DNA from 3 places in the Pedobacter sp. N23S346 genome. Region 2 is predicted to be linked to each of the others. Evidence: riboswitches for the same ligand, from Rfam matches in the RefSeq annotation. Region 2 holds a riboswitch; each other region holds the start of a gene.

Region 1 (2,269 bases), on a different contig from region 2:
TTAAGCGCGATATCCTGGAATTGATGATGGATGAAGGAATTAACAAATTCATTTTAATTGGCGAAAATGTGCTTAATTTTCATTCCTCTGATGACAGTTATTATGAAGAATGGTTTCAGGAAGTAGAAGATGGCTGGATTGTTGGGGTAAACTTTCAGGAACATGTGATCAGGGAGTTTAAAGATAATAACATTGATTATTACATCAACTTTGGAGGAGCTTTCGATAACCTGCCCTGGCGTACCTTAAAACCGTTACAGTTCTTTAAGAAAGTTGAAGAAATGCTGACAAAAAGACTGAATTAAAGTATTATTTTTAAAATCATTTAAATACACAAATAAAAATGGAACAACAAAATTATCAATATCAAGGCAATAGTGTTTTCGTACAGGAAAACTCAGTGTCTAAAAAATTCTTTGCCAGCGTATTCTTATGGATGTTCGTTGCATTAATCGTTTCAAGCGTTTCTGCATTTGTATTGGCAAATTCTCCGGGAATCTTATCTTACTTAGTAGCTGAAAAAGGATTTACCGTATTGGGATACATCGCTATTTTTGCACCACTTGGTTTAGTCATGCTGATGGGGGCCGCCATGCAAAGGTTATCATTCCCTGCTTTAGTGGGAGTTTTTCTGTTGTATTCTTTGCTAACAGGCGTTATGCTAGGTTTTATCCTTTTAATTTATACCTCCACCTCTATCGCCATTTGCTTCGTTGCAGCAGCAATTATTTTTGCTGTTATGGCAGTAATGGGCTATACTACAGATGTTGATTTGAGTAAATTCGGGCCAATCTTAATGGCCGGAGTAATTGGCTTAGTTGTAGTAAGTCTGATCAACTTCTTTATCGGTAGCGAAACTTTGAACTACATTTTAGGCTTTGTTGGTGTGGCTATTTTTACAGCGCTTACCGCTTACAAGGTCCAGGAAATTAAAAGAATAGGCGAAGGTTTGGATGAAAGCGGAAATGAAATTGCATTGGCCGACAGCAAAAAATTAGCCATAATGGGTGCCTTATCGCTTTACATCACGTTCATTAACTTATTTCTATCTCTTTTGCGTTTATTTGGAGGCAGAAGATAATTCAATAAAAATTCCTAACCATCGGATTTCATTGGTTTTAGGTTAACAACAAAACATTATTTTAAAGGCTATGCATTTTTGCATGGCCTTTGTAATTTTATTTGGTAACGAAGCGATAAATTTTGGAAATGATGTTGCTTTGTTGCATTTTTGTATGCTTATTAAGAAAGACGGAGGGATTAGACCCAACGAAGTCTTAGCAACCTGTGCCAACAAGGTGCTACATTCTAATCTCGGTTAACCGGGAGAAAGATAAGTTAAGGAAGTACTATCCATGTGCCAACTTTTTGAATAAGCCTTTTTTGAGATTTGAGAAATTAGATTTGAGATTTGAGGCCAATTATAAATGTCTTAATTTCTCATATCTCTCCTCTCGTCTCTCACATCTAATAACAGAATGAGCATAAGAGCAGAATTAGAAAAACGTATTTTAGTAATCGACGGTGCGATGGGCACTATGATTCAACGTTATACACTTACCGAAGAGGATTTTAGAGGAGAACGGTTTAAAGATCATCCCTGCGACGTAAAAGGCAATAATGATTTGCTTAATATTACCCGTCCGGATATTATTAAAGCCATCCATCTCGAATATTTGGCCGCTGGTGCAGATATCATCGAGACCAATACCTTTAGTACGCAAAGGATTTCCATGGCTGATTATCAGATGGAAGATCTGTCGTATGAATTAAGTTATGAAGGTGCAAGAGTGGCAAAAGAGGCAGCCGATGAGTTTATGGCAGCTAATCCAGATCGTAAATGTTTCGTAGCCGGTGCCATTGGTCCAACGAACAGAACCCTTTCCATGTCGCCTAATGTAAATGATCCCGGTTACCGGGCAGTTTATTTTGATGAATTGGAAGCCGCTTATTATGAGCAGGTACGTGGTTTGGTAGATGGTGGATCGGATGTATTGCTGATTGAAACCATCTTTGATACCTTAAATGCAAAAGTGGCCATTGTGGCTATTAAAAAATATGAAGAAGTAATTGGGCGTAAACTGGAAATCATGATTTCTGGTACCATTACCGATGCTTCGGGTAGAACTTTATCCGGACAAACGGCTGAAGCTTTTTTAAACTCCGTGATGCATGCGAAGCCATTGAGTATTGGTTTTAACTGTGCCTTGGGTGCGAAAGAAATGCGTCCGCATATTGAAGAGTTAGCTGCAAAAGCAGGATGTTATGT
Region 2 (2,269 bases):
TGTGGACTTAATAACTTCAATGCAGTAACCTTCACCTGTCCGTTATAATTGGCAAACCTGGTACGGGCAATAATCGTCCATAACAATGCCTGGATATCATGCTGCTCTACTTCGGGATGTTTTTCTGCACTTTTAATAATTGCAATAACTACTGCCTCTTTCGATCCCAATACCGGCGCGAACATGTAGCCATCACCTTTTGAAGGCGCAAAAGTACCTGCCATAAGGCAATAACTTTTATTGGCCATTTCATAAAGTCCTTCACAAAGTACATAGCCTCCATCCGGATTTTTCGGTAATAAATATAGCGGTTGGGCTTTTAAGGTTGCTTTAAAATCAGGCATCATTTCGCCCTCTCGATTCACATCTTCAAAACTGGTGGTGATTGCACCTGGTTGTTTTAAAAATTTATCTACACCAAGTGCCTTTGCACCTTGGGCCGTACCCACTTTTAAAAGTTTGTCTTTAAGCCCGCCGAACTGCGCGTGGGTATTATTGATGCTGGCAAAAAATATTGACAGCGCAAAACAGATTATTTTAGCGTTTTTCATTAACAATTTAGATTTAAATAGGTTATACAAACTTAAAATATTAACCGTTAATTTCTTATTAATTATTGATGAGGTCAATTTTTAAGAAACTAAAAGCTTCAAAAACATTAATTTATTAAATTTTCAAAATTTTATTTTGTGTATTCAAATTAAATTCTCACATTTGAAATATTATTTGGCGGCAAGCTAAAATAAAAGTCAATCTAGTCAGATTGATTTATAAAGAAGTGGCGAGAGACTGGCTCCATGACCCACTGGCAACCCTCAGAAAGAGAAGGTGCCAATTCCTGACCAATTAACATGGTGTTATTTGGTGCTATAAATTAAAAACTGATGAATGCATTAAATTTTCAATCGCAGGGCGAACCAAGTCTTAAACCAAAACAAATAGAAATTTCTTCTATTCCGTTTATTTGTTGCGATATGCAGGTAATTACTTGTATGTGCTGTTGCATATAGTAATTTAAAAAACTTCCTCATTTGTTTATTTTCAAACTGGAAGGTCCTGATTATTCAGGATACGCCCCTAACCTAGATTTTTCTTTTTTTGAAATCTTAAGATGATCATCGAAAGCACGAAAAACTTATTCCTTTAACAGTTAACCACTCCTTTACTTATTAAAATTATGTCAGCTTCATATAAATTTGAAACCCTTCAGTTACATGCCGGTCAGGAAATAGATCCAACAACTGGTTCAAGAGCAGTCCCTATTTATCAAACTACTTCTTACGGATTTAAAAATGCCGAGCATGGTGCAAACCTGTTTGCTTTGAAGGAGTTTGGCAACATCTACACCCGCCTGATGAATCCAACCACAGATGTATTTGAAAAAAGAATTGCGGCTTTAGAGGGCGGAGTGGCTGCATTGGCAGTTGCATCTGGCCAGGCGGCTCAATTTATTGCGCTACATAATATTCTGGAAGCAGGTGATCAGATTGTTTCCTCTTCGCACGTTTACGGCGGAACCTACAACCAATTCAAAGTCACTTTTAAACGTTTGGGCATTCAGGTTGATTTTGCAAATCCTGATGTTCCGGAGGAGTTTGAACAAAAAATTACAGAAAAAACTAAGGCGATTTATTTAGAAACCATAGGAAACCCATCTTTCAGTGTTCCTGATTTCGAAAAAATTGCTGCCATTGCTAAGAAATTTGATATCCCATTTATTGTTGATAATACTTTTGGTGCTGGTGGTTATTTATTTAAACCATTGGAGCACGGTGCAAACATTGTAGTAGAATCTGCTACTAAATGGATCGGCGGACATGGAACCAGTATTGGTGGCGTTATTATAGATGGTGGAAACTACAACTGGGGAAATGGAAAATTCACGCAATTCACGGAACCATCCGAAGGATACCATGGATTGGTTTTTAATGATGTTTTCGGCATCGGCGGTCCTTTCGGGAACATCCAATTCATTATTCGTGCCCGTGTCGAAGGTCTGAGAGACTTGGGTCCTGCCCTTTCACCCTTCAATTCATTTCTTTTATTACAAGGATTGGAAACTTTGTCGCTTCGCGTGCAACGCCATGTAGACAATGCTTTGGAACTCGCCACCTGGTTAGAGAATCATCCATTAGTGAAGGAAGTTAATTACCCTGGCTTGGCCAGCAGCCCTTATCATAATCTTGCAAAAAAATACCTGAGCAATGGTTTTGGTGGTGTTTTATCATTTGAACTGAACGGAAGCAAAGAAAATGCAAGTCAGGTTATT
Region 3 (2,269 bases), on a different contig from region 2:
TTGCATTGGCGGTAATCGTTAACTTTGGTGTTAACCTCAACGTTGTATTTAATGCGAAGGAGTTTTTATCCTGACCAGAATTCGGCACGATACCTACCTGTTTCAGGTTATTGTATGATAAACGGTAATCAAACTTATCGCTCGCATCTTCTATAGATAAACCATTCGCCAAAGAATATCCTGTTTCGAAGAAATCTCTCACATTATCCGGATTGGCTACAAATGGAACAGCTACTCCTTTTGAAAAGAACTGAGGAATTAAACGGCCATCCATTCTCGGGCCCCAACTCTCATCCACACCATCGTTTACACCTGCACCTCTTCCATTTACATAACTAAATTTCCCTTCAGATCCTTGTCCGAATACATCCTGATATTTTGGTAAGGTTAATAAACTTTCAATTACCGCATTTGAATTGAAGGAAATCCCTAAGCCTTTTTTCGATTTTCCGGTTTTGGTTTTGATGATGATCACACCCGCTGCAGCCCTGGATCCGTATAATGCCGCAGCATTCGGGCCTTTTAGCACACTGATGGATTCAATATCGTTCGGGTTGATATCTGAAATGGCATTGGCATAATCTCTCGCGCCAGCAGAATTAAGTTGCGAGTTATCTACCGGAATTCCATCCACCACAAACAAGGGCTGATTGTTACCAGAAATAGAAGTTTCTCCCCTGATGACCACCCGGGAAGAACCCATATCACCCTGACTGTTTGTTACCCTAACTCCGGCTACTTTACCAGCAAGTGCGTTAACCAGGTTGGATTCCCGTGCTTCGGTTAAGCTTTCGCCCTTTAATTCCTGAACGGCATAACCCAAAGATTTCTTTTGTCTGGAGATACCCAAAGCCGTTACCACCACTTCATCGAGCGCATTTTCACCGTCGCTGAGCGTTACCACCAAAGTTTTCGTTGCTTCGGTTACTTCTATTTCGCGGGTAGTAAAACCAATATAAGAGAAAACCAGCGTGTTTTTTCCGGCAACTGAAATACTGAATGCACCATTATTATCGGTGGTTACCGCTTGTTTAGTCCCTTTTACAAATACCGAAACGCCTGGCAGGGTCTCACCGGAAGCGCCCTTTACTGTTCCGGAAACTGCGATGTTTTGCGCCTGAACGAAATTTGAAAGCAATAGCAAAAAGAATATCGCCGGCAGCTTTATTTTCTTAAACATAATTTAGTGTTGATTAATGATCATTTAAAATGGTGAATGCAAAAAATTCGGACAAAGCAATTCCATTTCGCTGTTAGGCGATTTTTTTACAGACATGAATAATTATTTAATTGGAGTGGGATAGTCTGGTATTTATCAGCTGCTACAGCAATAAATACCACTGCACATTCGAAGACTTAAAAAGGTTCCGAAATTTACTTTTTGAATTAATTGTTTTTTGTTAGTTTTTTCCATCAAATTTCTTTTAACGCTACATCACTACTTATCAGGTTTTGCAAATCTGGCTTATAAAAAAAGCACGCCTGTAAAATCAGGAGTGCTCTCATATATTATCAATAATATTTTGCATTCAACTGACTTAACTTACCCAAATTGCTTTGGGATGGAATTAGCACCATGTCTTTTTAAAACTGGTTGCTAAGGTTTCACAGGGCCATTCCCTCCACCTTTCTTGATAAGTATTTTAAAATAACTGGCGCAAAGATAATATAAAAATCATAATGACTACAAATTCTATAGATTTTATTGAAAATATTTTTTCTCCGCTCATTTGATGCTTACATTTGTCGTATTATCAATAGATTAAAACATCCCATGAATATAAAATCATCATTATTTCTGCTATTTGCTTTTACACTTGCACAAAATCTACAAGCACAAACCCAGAAAAAACAATTACCTGCTCAACATAAATTAAGCACTGCATTTGCGCCAGGTGGCAACTGGCGAGGTATTTTTGAGATTAAACCAGGCATAGAAGTACCATTTAATTTTGAAATTACCAAGAGTATAGACAAACCTCATTTAGTATTTTTAAATGCGGAAGAACGTTTTGAAGGAGGCATCGTAAAGCAGACTTCAGATTCTATCTTAGTTTCTTTAGATCAGTTTGATAATGAACTTGCTTTTAAAATTTCAGGCGATTCACTGGTTGGAACATTACGGAAACAAGATCGATCCGGAACACCCTTGGCCGTAAGTGCAACAAGAGGAAAAAATTATCGCTTCAAATCAACTGGTAAAGCGGCAGCAGCAGATTTTTCTGGCAAGTATGACGTTACTTTTAAATCTCCAAATGGGAAAGACGAA

Evidence for each region. Region 2 has a riboswitch for S-adenosylmethionine ahead of ACN1CD_RS06360 (O-acetylhomoserine aminocarboxypropyltransferase/cysteine synthase family protein). Riboswitches for the same ligand answer to the same signal wherever they lie in the genome.
Region 1: another riboswitch for S-adenosylmethionine. It lies ahead of metH (methionine synthase); the one in region 2 lies ahead of ACN1CD_RS06360 (O-acetylhomoserine aminocarboxypropyltransferase/cysteine synthase family protein).
Region 3: another riboswitch for S-adenosylmethionine. It lies ahead of ACN1CD_RS07945 (SusC/RagA family TonB-linked outer membrane protein); the one in region 2 lies ahead of ACN1CD_RS06360 (O-acetylhomoserine aminocarboxypropyltransferase/cysteine synthase family protein).

The regions. Positions count from the first base shown of each region.
Region 1 is NZ_JBLYEE010000005.1:309,010-311,278, reverse strand. Features, by position in the region: gene ACN1CD_RS11760 (hypothetical protein) at 1-305, shown strand, start outside; gene ACN1CD_RS11755 (Bax inhibitor-1 family protein) at 344-1,081, shown strand; SAM riboswitch class I at 1,237-1,340, shown strand; gene metH (methionine synthase) at 1,479-2,269, shown strand, end outside.
Region 2 is NZ_JBLYEE010000002.1:595,325-597,593, forward strand. Features, by position in the region: gene ACN1CD_RS06355 (hypothetical protein) at 1-551, opposite strand, end outside; SAM riboswitch class I at 766-876, shown strand; gene ACN1CD_RS06360 (O-acetylhomoserine aminocarboxypropyltransferase/cysteine synthase family protein) at 1,178-2,269, shown strand, end outside.
Region 3 is NZ_JBLYEE010000003.1:268,937-271,205, reverse strand. Features, by position in the region: gene ACN1CD_RS07945 (SusC/RagA family TonB-linked outer membrane protein) at 1-1,180, opposite strand, end outside; SAM riboswitch class I at 1,536-1,641, opposite strand; gene ACN1CD_RS07940 (peroxiredoxin family protein) at 1,775-2,269, shown strand, end outside.